Regions from separate parts of the Arthrobacter sp. Hb9-2 genome, predicted to be linked through region 2. Evidence: predicted binding sites of a transcription regulator. Region 2 holds the regulator's gene; the other holds the start of a gene.
What was found. The regulator HspR, encoded in region 2, represses chaperone genes until heat shock. The targets are predictions, from matches to a motif close to AAGTTGAGTCNNNNNGACTCAACTT.

Region 1: clpB (ATP-dependent chaperone ClpB) is a predicted target of HspR. The motif match lies at 2,901-2,925, and genes of this name have one in related genera.

The regions. Positions count from the first base shown of each region.
Region 1 covers NZ_JBNHGJ010000017.1:1,266-7,698, reverse strand. Annotated here, with positions in the region: gene modA (molybdate ABC transporter substrate-binding protein) at 1-483, shown strand, start outside; gene AC5RV1_RS11190 (ABC transporter permease) at 480-1,328, shown strand; gene AC5RV1_RS11185 (sulfate/molybdate ABC transporter ATP-binding protein) at 1,325-2,383, shown strand; gene AC5RV1_RS11180 (hypothetical protein) at 2,394-2,729, opposite strand; gene clpB (ATP-dependent chaperone ClpB) at 2,955-5,612, shown strand; gene AC5RV1_RS11170 (septum formation family protein) at 5,659-6,387, opposite strand.
Region 2 covers NZ_JBNHGJ010000021.1:78,896-85,328, reverse strand. Annotated here, with positions in the region: gene AC5RV1_RS13150 (HpcH/HpaI aldolase family protein) at 1-751, shown strand, start outside; gene AC5RV1_RS13145 (hypothetical protein) at 780-1,061, shown strand; gene AC5RV1_RS13140 (aldehyde dehydrogenase family protein) at 1,230-2,639, shown strand; gene AC5RV1_RS13135 (hypothetical protein) at 2,696-3,082, opposite strand; gene AC5RV1_RS13130 (heat shock protein transcriptional repressor HspR) at 3,274-3,699, opposite strand; gene AC5RV1_RS13125 (DnaJ C-terminal domain-containing protein) at 3,713-4,684, opposite strand; gene AC5RV1_RS13120 (nucleotide exchange factor GrpE) at 4,956-5,645, opposite strand; gene dnaK (molecular chaperone DnaK) at 5,648-6,433, opposite strand, start outside.

The sequences.
Region 1 (6,433 bases), on a different contig from region 2:
CAGGAGGCCGGGCTGGTGGATGGCGAACCGCAGATTTTCGCCACCAACACGCTCGCCATCGCCGTCCCGCCGGGAAATCCGGCCGGCATCCGTTCTTTCGCGGACCTCGCTAAACCTGGCACCCGTCTGGTGCAATGTGCCCGGCAGGTTCCCTGCGGTGCTGCCGCGGCCACCATCGAACAGCAGACCGGAACAGACCTTAACCCTGTCAGTGAGGAAAGCTCCGTGACGGACGTGCTGGGCAAAGTCATCTCCGCGGAAGCCGACGCGGGGCTGGTCTACGTCACCGACCTCCAGTCCGCAGCAGGCCGGGTGGAGGACGTTCCCTTCCCGGAAGCAGCCGGTGCAGTCAACAGCTACCCCGCCGCCGTGCTGTCCAACAGCAGGGACAGCGCAGATGCCCGTGCCTTTCTCAAATTCATCGGCAGCCCGGAAGGGCAGCAGGTGCTGTCAGACGCCGGCTTCGGACCGGGCTCGCCGTGAGCCACCAGGCTTACAGCGGCGTTCCGCGCTGGATCCATGCGGTGGCGGTCCTGGCCGCCCTGGTGGTCATCCTGCCGCTGCTCGCCATGGTCGTGAGGGTCAACTGGGCTAACTTCCTGCCACTGGTCACCTCCGAGTCCGCTGTGTCGGCGCTGGGCCTGAGCCTCCGGACTTCCGCTGCCAGCACCGTCCTGTGCATCCTCCTCGGTGTACCGCTGGCCCTGGTCCTGGCCCGGGGCAGGTTCCCGCTGCAGGGCCTGCTGCGTTCGCTGGTGCTGCTCCCACTCGTCCTGCCACCCGTGGTGGGCGGCATCGCGCTCCTCTACACGTTCGGCCGCCAGGGCATCCTGGGCAGCACCCTGGAAGTCCTCGGCCTCCAGATTGCCTTCTCCACCACCGCAGTTGTCCTCGCGCAGACATTCGTGGCGTTGCCGTTCCTGGTAGTGAGCCTGGAAGGGGCCCTGCGGACCGGAGGTGAACGGTACGAAGTAGTCGCAGCAACGCTCGGCGCCTCGCCGGGGCGGGTCTTCCGCCGCGTGACGCTGCCGCTGGTGCTGCCCGGGCTGGCCTCGGGAGCCGTGCTTTCCTTTGCCCGGAGCCTGGGCGAGTTCGGAGCCACCCTGACATTCGCGGGCAGCCTCCAAGGGGTGACCCGGACGCTGCCGCTGGAAATTTACCTGCAGCGTGAAACGGACCCGGATGCCGCCGTCGCCCTCTCCCTGGTGCTGGTGGCCGTGGCGGTGGCCGTGGTGGCCCTTGCCTACCGGCGGCCCGGTGGGCGTGACGGCCGGGTTTCCAGTCAGCGGACGACGACGGCGGCCGCCACGGTAAGGAACGCCGCGTGACATTTACATTTGAGGCAGCTGTGGCCGGGCGGGGGTTCGACGTGGCCCTGACGGTTGGTCCGCGCGAAACAGTAGCGGTGATGGGGCCGAACGGGGCGGGCAAGTCCACGCTGCTGGCCGTGATCGCGGGACTGCTGCGGCCGGACAGCGGCCGGGCCGAGCTCAACGGGCGGACGCTGTTCGACCTTTCGCCGGGCAGGAGCAGCTGGACGCCGCCCCATCATCGGGGTACAGCGCTGCTCGCCCAGGAACCCCTGTTGTTCCCCCACCTCAACGCCTTGGAGAACGTGGCTTTCGGTCCGAGGAGCGCCGGGGTGGCGAAGCGCCAGGCAAGAACCGATGCCGTCCGCTGGCTCGCCGAGGTGGAAGCCCAAGAGCTCCATGACCGCCGCCCTGCCGAGCTCTCCGGCGGCCAGGCCCAGCGCGTCGCGGTGGCCAGGGCGCTCGCCGCTGATCCGGGGCTTCTCCTTCTGGATGAGCCGATGGCCGCGCTGGACATCCATTCCGCGCCGCTGCTCCGCCGCCTGCTGACACGGGTCCTCACAGACAGGCCGGTCATCATCATCACCCACGACGTCCTGGACGCGCTGATGCTGGCCGACCGGGTGGTCATCCTGGAAGGGGGCCGGATCTCAGAGGAAGGCCCGACCCGAGACGTACTCGAGCGGCCCCGCAGCACCTTTGCGGCCGGGCTGGCGGGGCTGAACCTGATTCCTGGAACCCTCACCCGTGACGGGCTCAAAAGCTCAGGCGGCCAGACCATCGCCGGCCGTATCGAGGAACCCGGCCCGGCAGCCGAGGGTGAACTGGCAGCGGTGGCCGTGTTCCCGCCGTCGGCCGTTTCCGTGTTCCTGGACGACGCCCACGGAAGTCCCCGCAACTACTTCGAGGTGACCATCAAGGACCTTGAGCCGCACGGCGACGTCATCCGGGTGCGGGCGGGAAGCCTGGCGGCGGACATCACGCCCGCCGCGTCGGCAGACCTGGGCCTGGTCCCCGGCCTGCCCGTGCACTTCGTCGTCAAAGCAACGGCCGTGGCAATTTACCCGGCCTGACGGCCAGCGCCTACATGACCGGCAGGTCCAGGGATTCGTAAACCTGGATACTCGCGCCGGGCATCATGAGGTGCGGGTGACCGTCCAGCAGCGCCTCGGCGCCGGCGAGGTCCTCGGCCTGGAGGATGCCGTAACCGGCCACGCCGGTGCTGCTGTCTGACGTGCCGGTTGCCGTGATTTCCTTCCCGGCGCCCAGCGGGTTCCCCATGTCCACGATCCCGTCACCCGCCCGCTCAGCCCATTCCATCCAGGCCTTCATACCCTCCTGGGCCGCTTCCGGCGAGCTTTCGGCCATTTGGGCCTGGGCCGATTGCGCTGCGATGTAGAGAACAACAAACTTCTTCATTGCGTGTCCCGTCTGCCAAGCGCCGGCGGCACAGTGCTCCCCGGTCACAAGGCGATCCTAGGGCGGATAGGCAGCCTTGGAAACGGGGCGGCCGGCCGAGTCCGGAGCCCTGGTTTGCTGCCCTTCCTCCTTTCGCTGTGGGAAAACAGGAAATAAAAAGTACCCCCACCAAAGTTGAGCGTAGTAGACTCAACCCAAGACAACAGACCCTGAAAGGAGCTCTCTTTGGACGTCAAATTCACCACCAAGAGCCAGGAGGCTCTCTCGGCTGCCGCCATGAACGCCTCCACGGCCGGCAATCCGCAGGTGGAGCCGGCCCACCTGCTCAAGGCGCTGATGGACCAGCGTGAAGGCGTCGCCGTGGCGCTGCTCCGAGCCACCGGCGCGGACCCGGATGCCGTAAGCGTCCAGGCGAGCAGTGCCATCAAAGCGCTGCCGGCCACCTCCGGCGCTTCCAGCCAGCAGGCCCAGCTGTCCCGGCCTGCCCTTCAGGCCATCCAAAATGCCAAGGAGGAAGCCGACCGGCTGGGCGACACTTTTGTGTCCACCGAAGTGCTCCTGTTGGGGCTTTCGGCCGGCAGCGACGCCGCGGCCCGGTTGCTGCGCGACGCCGGCGCCTCCCACGAGGCCCTGCTCGCCGCTCTCCCGGGTGTCCGCGGCGACCGGAAAGTCACCAGCCCGGACCCGGAGAACACCTTCCAGTCCCTGGAAAAGTTCGGCACGGACCTCACCGCCATGGCCCGGTCAGGCAAGCTGGACCCGGTGATTGGCCGCGATACGGAAATCCGCCGGATCGTCCAGGTCCTGAGCCGCCGCACCAAGAACAACCCAGTGATCATTGGTGAGCCGGGTGTCGGCAAGACCGCCGTCGTGGAGGGCCTGGCCCAGCGCATCGTGGCCGGGGACGTGCCGGAAAGCCTGCGAGGCAAGACCCTGATCGCCCTGGACCTTGCCTCGATGGTGGCCGGCGCCAAGTACCGCGGTGAGTTCGAGGAACGCCTCAAGGCCGTCCTGGAGGAGATCAAGAACTCCGAAGGCCAGATCGTTACCTTCATAGACGAAATCCACACGGTGGTGGGTGCAGGTGCCACCGGCGAGTCCTCCATGGATGCCGGGAACATGCTCAAGCCCATGCTGGCCCGCGGCGAGCTGCGGCTCATCGGCGCCACCACCCTGGACGAGTACCGCGAGAATATCGAGAAGGACCCGGCCCTGGAGCGCCGTTTCCAGCAGGTGTACGTGGGGGAGCCCAGTGTTGAGGACACCATCGGCATCCTCCGCGGCCTCAAGGAGCGCTACGAGGCGCACCACAAGGTGGCTATTGCCGACTCTGCCCTGGTGGCTGCTGCGACGCTTTCAAACCGCTACATCTCCGGCCGCCAGCTGCCGGACAAGGCCATTGACCTCGTGGATGAAGCCGCGTCCCGGCTGCGCATGGAAATCGACTCCGCTCCGGAGGAGATTGACCAGCTCCGCCGCGCCGTGGACCGGCTTACCATGGAGGAGCTGGCCCTGGAAGGCGAGACCGACGCCGCGTCGGTGGAGCGCCTCGCCGCCCTCCGTGCGGACAAGGCTGACCGGGAAGAGGAACTCGCGGCCCTGAACGCCCGCTGGGAGGCTGAAAAGGCCGGCCTCAACCGGGTGGGTGACCTTAAGGCGAAGCTGGACGAACTGCGCAGCGCCGCTGACAAGGCCTACCGTGAAGGCGACCTGGAGACGACGTCGCGCATCCAATACGGCGAGATCCCTGCCTTGGAGCGCGAGCTCAACGCTGCTGCGGAGGCCGAAGCCGCCGTCACGGACAAGTCCGCGCAGATGGTGGCCGAACAGGTGACGGCAGACGACATCGCCGAGGTTATCTCCGCATGGACTGGCATCCCTGCCGGCCGGATGCTGCAGGGCGAAAGCCAGAAGCTGCTGCACATGGAGGAGGAGCTCGGGAAGCGCCTGATCGGCCAAAAGAAAGCTGTTACCGCAGTGTCGGACGCCGTCCGCCGCGCCCGCGCCGGCATCAGCGATCCCAACCGCCCCACCGGCTCGTTCCTGTTCCTGGGCCCCACCGGCGTCGGTAAGACGGAGCTCGCCAAGGCCCTGGCGGACTTCCTGTTCGACGACGAACGCGCCATGGTGCGGATCGACATGTCCGAGTACGGCGAAAAGCATTCCGTCGCGCGGCTCGTGGGTGCGCCTCCCGGATACGTGGGCTACGAGGAGGGCGGCCAGCTCACCGAAGCCGTGCGCCGCCGCCCTTACTCCGTGATCCTGCTGGACGAGGTGGAGAAGGCCCACCCCGAGGTCTTCGACATCCTCCTGCAGGTGCTCGACGACGGCCGCCTCACCGATGGCCAGGGCCGCACCGTGGACTTCCGCAACGCAATCCTGGTCCTGACGTCCAACCTTGGCAGCCAGTTCCTGGTGGACCCCTCGCTGGATGCCGAGGCCAAACGGAATGCCGTGATGGCTGCCGTCAACGCCTCCTTCAAACCGGAGTTCCTGAACCGGCTGGATGAAGTGGTGCTGTTCGATCCGCTGTCAGTGGAAGAGCTCGCCCGCATCGTTGAACTGCAGGTGGCCGAACTTGGCCGGAGGCTGCACGAGCGCCGCCTCACCCTGGATGTTACCGAGGGCGCGCGCGCGTGGCTGGCGATGTCCGGCTTCGACTCCGCCTACGGCGCCCGGCCGCTGCGCCGGCTGGTGCAGCGGGAGATTGGGGACCGGTTGGCCAAGGCCATCCTGTCCGGCGAGATCGCTGACGGGGACACCGTGCTGGTGGACACGGCCACCGATGTTGATGAACTCACCATCGAAGGGCTGGAAGCTCTGGCCAGGCCCAGCGGCGGCGCCGTCCCGGGAACGGGGCTTGTGGTCCGCCGGAAGGACTAATGTTCCGCAGGTTGGTCTTGAGCGTGCTGCCCTGATGCCCAAGCGGCTAGGGCAGCACGCTCGCGTTAACGTTGTTGCCGCCGGGTGAGGTGACGTAGCAGTGCAGCCTGCGGTCCCCGGCGCCCCAGCTTGTGGAGCTGGGGAAGCTGCGCTCAAAGGTCAGCGTGTACTGGTTGGCGGCCGGGCCCAGCTTTGCCGCCTGGCATGCTTCCAGGGCTTTGGCCTTGAGTGCTTCCGCGCCCGGGTAGTCCTCGCCTTCCGGATAGTGGAAGACGGCAACCAGCTGTGCGGAATGGCCGGTGTCGCACGGGACCACTGTGGCTTTGAGCGCCTCCGGGTCAAAGTCCTTGAAGCAGTCACCCAAGGCGTAGGCCGCAGGTTCCGCCTCGCGGGGGAGCGGCAGTGGGGTAGCCGGGGGTGTTACGGCAGTTTCGAGGATCCCGGGAACCGAGCCTGCAGAGGCCTCCTGGTCTCCGTTGGTGTTCAGCCACAAGGCAAGCCAGACCAGTGACCCGATGACGGCTAAGAGGACGACGACGAAGAACGCCTTCCACAGGGTCGGCTGGTTGATGCTGCCGCGGCCGGCTTCAGGTCCGTCAGGGATCACGGCACGGTCCTGCTCGAACGCCTCGCCCTGGTCCCGCTCTTGGCCCTCGGTACGTGCCGGAGGTTCGGCTGCTGGAACTCCGTACTCTGCCGCGGGAACCGTGGGCAGGCCAGCGGTGGGCGGAGAAGCTGGTTTGGGCGGAACGTCACGGTGGTTCACTGGGTGCATCCTCCTGCGTTTTCTCCGCACGGGCAGCCGGATTCCCGGCCATTGT
Region 2 (6,433 bases):
GCCCTTGGCCGGGATGTGGGTGTGCTCCGGCAGCCCGCTGATCGCCGAGCTGTGCGCCGGATCCGGCCTGGATTGGCTCCTGGTCGATGCCGAGCACAGCCCCAACGGGCTTGAATCCATCCTCGCCCAGCTTCAGGCCACGCACGGCTACCCGGTTCACACGCTGGTCCGGCCGCCCGTGAACGACACCGTGGTGATTAAGCAGTACCTGGACCTGGGCGTACAGAACCTCCTCATCCCCATGGTCAACTCCGTGGCAGAAGCCGAAGCAGCGGTGGCCGCCACCCGCTACCCGCCCCAGGGCGTCCGCGGGGTCGGCTCGGCGCTGGCCCGCGCCGCCCGGTGGAACCGGGTCCCGGACTACCTGGCCCGGGCCAGCGAGACCATCAGCGTTACCGTCCAGATTGAATCCACCTCCGCGGTAGAGGCAGTCGAGGACCTCCTGAAGGTCGACGGCGTAGACGCTGTCTTCATCGGGCCCTCCGACCTCGCCGCGTCCATGGGCTTGCTCGGCCAGCAGGAACACCCCGAAGTGCGCGCCGCCGTCGAACACTGCCTCACCACCGCGAAGGCGGCCGGTAAACCGGCCGGCGTCAACGCCTTCAACCCCGACACCGCCCGTCACTACCTGGACGTCGGCGCCAACTTCATCGTGGTAGGCGCCGACGTCGCCCTTTTAGCGAGAGGCTCCGAAGCCCTCGCGAAGCGATACATCCAGAAGCCAGGCGGCGACACCCCTGCCAGCTATTGATCCTTCCCTTCCCAGGGACGCTTTTTCAATGACAGTTACGTCTGCGCTGCCCCCTGCCATCTCACCGGAGCGGGAAGCGTCCGACGGCGGCACATTCGACGTGCACGATCCCGCCACCGGGCGGTACTCGCCACCTTCGCCTCCGGCACCAGCGATGACGCCATCGCCGCTTTGGACGCTGAAGCAGATGCGGTCCGGCTGGCCAACGCCAGCGAATACGGCCTCGCGTCCTACCTCTACAGCCGCTACTTCAACCGGCTCCTGCGCCACCACCCAATACATCGGCATCACCGACCCCTATACCAACTGACATCCCGCCGGTGTTCCGGACAGCATGCCTGCGTCACGCTTGAGCGTTCTCTCTGCTCCAACTGTCCTGCGCATAAAGACAAGCCTCCGGCCCTGCCCGTCAACCAGACTGGGAGCAACCCGCTACGCCGACCGGCTGGCGTCCTTGCTACTCGAAGTGGAGTATCCCTTGGAAACCTACGATGCACTTCTCGCGTCCATTGCCCCCGCTGCCGGCACCGGCCGGACGATTTTTGATCCCGCGACGGGCGAGACTGTGGGGGAGGCACCCGTTCATGACCTTGAGTACCTCGAGCAGGCAGTCGCCGGCGCGCAGGCTGCCCAGCCCGCCTGGGCTGCTTTGGGCCACGACGCCCGGTCCGCCGCGCTCCTGAAAGCAGCCGACGCCGTCGAACGGTCCGCCGAGGAACTCGCCCAGTTGCTCTCCCGTGAGCAGGGCAAGCCGCTGAACGGCCCCAATGCCCGCTTCGAAGTGGGTGCCTGCGTGGCCTGGCTGCGGGCCACGGCCAGCCTGCCGCTGGAGCCTGAAACCATCGTTGATGATGGTGAGACCCGTGCGGAGCTGCACTACCGGCCCATCGGCGTCGTGGGTGCGATTGGCCCGTGGAACTGGCCCATGATGATCGCCGTCTGGCAGCTCGCCCCGGCCCTGCGGATGGGCAATGCCGTTGTGGTCAAACCGTCCGGCAACACCCCGCTCTCCGTCCTGGCCCTGGTCAAGGTCCTCAACGAGGAACTCCCTGACGGCATCCTTACCGCCGTTTCCTGCGGACGGGAAGTCGGCGCACGCCTCACCAACCACCCGGCGATCGGCAAGATCATGTTCACCGGCTCCACCGCCGGCGGCCGCGCCATCATCAAATCCTCCGCGGACACCGTCAAGCGGCTCACCCTGGAACTGGGCGGGAATGACGCCGGCATCGTCCTTCCTGACGCCGACCCCAAAGCCATCGCCGAAGACATCTTCTGGGGCGCATTCCTGAACACCGGCCAAACCTGCGCAGCCCTGAAGCGCCTCTACGTCCACGACGACATCTACGACGCCGTCTGCGCGGAACTCGTGGCCGTCGCCAAGACGATGCCCATGGGCAACGGCCTCGACGAGAACAACGTCCTGGGCCCCCTGCAGAACAAGGCACAGTACGACGTCGTCGCCAACCTCGTCCAGGCCGCCAAGGACTCCGGCGCCCGCATCCTGCTCGGCGGAAACCCGGACACCAGCCAGCCCGGGTTCTTCTATCCCACCACCCTGGTGGCGGACATCGACAACAACAACCCGCTCGTCGTTGAGGAGCAGTTCGGGCCCGCCCTGCCGATCATCCGCTACAGCAGCATCGACGAAGCGGTGGAGAAGGCCAACGGGCTCGACGTCGGCCTCGGCGCCTCGGTCTGGTCCCCCAACCTGGAAGCAGCCCGCGGCGTCGCAGCCCGCATCCAGGCCGGCACCGTCTGGATCAACCGCCACGGCGCAGTCGACCCCCGCATCCCCTTCGGCGGCGCCAAGCAGTCCGGCTACGGCGTCGAATTCGGCGTCGAAGGCCTCAAAGCCCTCGGCATACCCCAGGTCATCAACGGCTAAGCCCAGCCCGGACGCCGCTGCCCCAAGGGCCCGCGCCCGAGGCCTGGCGCAGCGGCCTACCCCATGGCTGGGGCGGCGGCGGTCCGCCCGCCGAGCTGTCGGCGGGCCCAGCGGGCGAGCTTCTTGCCCTTGCCCTTCCACCAGTTGTCCTCGTCCTTGTCGTGGTGCAGCCGGAAGATGATGGCCATGAGCACGAACATGCCCATCACCACGTCGATCCAGGACGCCAGCACCAGGGCAATCAGGACGGTCACGCCGTTGGCGATGATGGACGGGACGGCCAGGGTCCGGAAGACGGTGCTCGCCACAAATCGCCGGTGCGACCGCGGCACGGACAGCGCGCGCACCATGTCGAAGCAGACGCACACCACCACGACGGTTTGTCCGAGTGCCAACAGGATCTGGCCGGGAATCGAGCCGCTGAATGAGGCGACCGCTTCCATCCCCGGGCTCACCGGTGGTCCCCGTGGCGTGAGCGACAAAAGGCGGGCGTCCGCCCATGAGTACCAAACATGAAAACCCCCAGAAACTTGGAACCACTGCTGCTGATCCAGCAGTGGTTCCATTCAAGTTTCCGGGGGCTGTCCCGTCACGAGTAGTGAGTACTCTAATTCAGGCCGGGCCCAAGGAGGAGCTACTGTCCGATCGCGCGGGGCCGCCAGAGCACCACAGCCTGCGAGCGGGGACGGGGGCGCTGGCCGCGTGCCAGGCTCACTACGTCCCCCGCTGCGCCCGCCGCAAAGATCCGGGAATCGAAAGGCTGCGGGCGCCGGCTGAGTTCCTCAGCCAGTTCTGCTACACGGTGCTGGAGTGCAGCCACCTGGTTTTCGAGTTCCAGGATCCGCTTGATGCCTTCGAGCGACACGCCTTCCTGCGACAGCCGCTGCACCTCGCGCAGCATGTTGATGTCACGCTGCGAGTAGCGGCGGGACTTGCCGGGCGCGCGGCTGGGCGAGACGATGCCCAGCCGGTCGTACTGCCGAAGTGTCTGGGGGTGCATGTCCGCCAGTTCAGCCGCCACCGAGATCACAAAGATCGGCTGGTCTGAGTTGATGTCCATGGCTCACCCGCTGCTAAAGCCGGGCCTTGGCGGCCAGGCCCTCACGGACATCAGCTCCCGCCGTGGCATCGGCAAACGCCTTGACCGCGGCTTCGGCTTCCTTGTTCAGGTTCTTGGGAACGGCGACGTCGATGGTCACCAACAGGTCGCCGGTCCCCTTGGACGTCTTCACGCCTTTGCCCTTAACGCGGAGGGTACGGCCCGACGGCGTCCCGGCCGGAACGCGGACCCGCACCTTTTCGCCCTCGATGGTGGGCACTTCGATGTCGGCGCCCAGGGCAGCCTCGGGGAAGGTGACGGGAACGTGGATACGCAGGTTGTCGCCGTCGCGCGTGTAGAACGGGTGCGGCTGGACGGAAACGGACACCACCAGGTCACCGTTGCCGGCGGCGCCGGGCTGGCCCTTGCCGCGGATGCGGACTTTCTGGCCGTCCTTGATGCCGGCGGGCACGCGGACGTCGATGACCTCACCGCTGGGTTCCCGCAGCCCGATGGTGGTGCCGCGGATCGAACCCGCAAAGGAAATACTCGTGGAGGCAGTACGGTCAGCGCCCTTCTGCGGGGTCCGCTGGAAACCCGTCTGCCCAAAACCGCCGCCGAACAGATCGGCGAACTCCGGCGGGATACCGCCGGCGGAGGGGTTGAACCCGCCAGCGTGGCGTCCGGTGTTGCCCGTGAACAGGCCGCCGAACATATCCTCGAATCCGCCGTTGCCCGCACCGGCACCGCCCGGAGCAAAACGTGCTCCGCCGCCCATGGCCCGGATGGCGTCATACTGCTGGCGCTCTTCGGGATCGGAAAGTACCGAGTAGGCCTCGGAGATGTCCTTGAACTTCTTCTCGGAAGCAGAGTTCCCCGAGTTCGTATCAGGGTGGTGCTGCCTGGCCAGCTTCCGATAAGCCTTCTTAATGTCGGCGTCGGAAGCGTCCTTGGCGATACCAAGGATCGCGTAAAAGTCCTTGTCCACCCAATCCTGGCTAGCCAATGGCGTTTCCTTTCAAAGTCTTCTAACTAACAGCTCTCCGCGGTACAGGGGCCCCCGCCCCTACGCGTGGTGGCTCGGTCCTGTCGGACCAAGCCACCACGCTCCGGCAGGCCCGATGCCACTCCCGGGGCCCCTGTACCGCTCCGAGCTTTGTGATTACCTCACCTTAGGCGAGATCACCGCCGACGCGGAGGCCGGATATGGGGCGGTGGTGTGGAGGGCACCGCGGAGCGGGCACCGCCCCATATCCGGCGTGGCGCCTTGGTGACCATCAGGCCGGAACGGCCACGATCACCTGTGCGGCCCGGAGGACGCGTTCGCCTGACTTATAGCCGGAGCGGAGTACCTGGCTGACGGTGTCAACTTCGATGTCCTCGCCGGGCTGCTGGATGAGGGCCTCGTGGATCGTGGGATCGAACTCCACGCCGGTCTCATCGATGCGTGCCAGGCCGTAGGTCTTCAGTGCGTTCTCCAGCTTGGTGGCGATCGCAGCGAAGGGGCCGTCGGCGAGGTCGCCGTGCTGCCGGGCGGCGTCGACGTCGTCCAGGACCGGAAGCAGGGAGTTCAGGACGCCGATGACGGCCATCTCCCCTGCCACGGCCCGGTCGCGTTCAACGCGCTTGCGGTAGTTGACGTACTCAGCCTGCAGCCGGAGGAGGTCGTTCTTCAGCTCGGCCGCCTCTGCGGTGGTGGAGCCCGCCGGAACCCCCTGGGCCACGGATTCCTCGGCCGGCACTTCGATGCCGTTGAGGATCTCCTCGGCCTGGGCGAGCGCGTCGCCGTCGGAGTCCACTTCGGAACCGTCGCCCGGGGCCGACTCGGCGCCCTCAGGGTGCCGGGCCTGCCCGGTCACCGGGTCAACCTTGCAGTTGTCCCGGATGACCGGTTCCTGGTGGCCGTTGCCCTGCTGCTCCTGGCGCGCGGATGAGATGTGCTCTTCCTCGTTACCGTGGTGCGGCATGGCTACTTCTTCGCTTCGTCTTCGTCGATGATCTCGGCGTCGACGATGTCCTCGTCGGCAGCCTTCTCCCCGCCTGCGGCACCAGCGGCGCCTTCAGCACCTGCGGCACCGGTCGCGCCGTTGGGAGAACCGGCCTGGGCGTAGATGGCCTCGCCCAGCTTGCCCTGGGAAGCCTGCAGCTTCTCGAAGGCGGCCTTCACAGCGGCGTCGTCCGTGCCTTCGAGGGCCTTCTTGAGGTCGTCGACGTCAGTCTGGACCTCGGTCTTGACCTCTTCAGGCAGCTTGTCGGCGTTGTCGGCGATGAGCTTGTCCACGGAGTAGGCGAGCTGCTCAGCGGTGTTGCGGGTGTCGGTTGCCTCGCGGCGGGCCTTGTCCTCGGCTTCGTGCTCCTCGGCATCCTTGACCATGCGGTCGATGTCTTCCTTGGAGAGACTGGAACCGCCCGTGATGGTCATGGACTGTTCCTTGCCGGTGCCCTTGTCCTTCGCCGAAACGTGGACGATGCCGTTGGCGTCAATGTCGAAGGTGACCTCGACCTGCGGAACGCCGCGCGGAGCCGGGGCGATGCCGGTCAGCTCGAACGTACCCAGCGGCTTGTTGTCCCGGGTGAACTCGCGCTCGCCCTGGAAGACCTGGATGGCCACGGACGGCTGGTTGTCGTCAGCGGTGGTGAAGGTCTCGGACCGCTTGGTGGGGATTGCGGTGTTGCGCTCGATCAGGTGCGTCATCACGCCACCCTTGGTTTCAATACCGAGGGACAGCGGGGTGACGTCGATCAGGAGGACGTC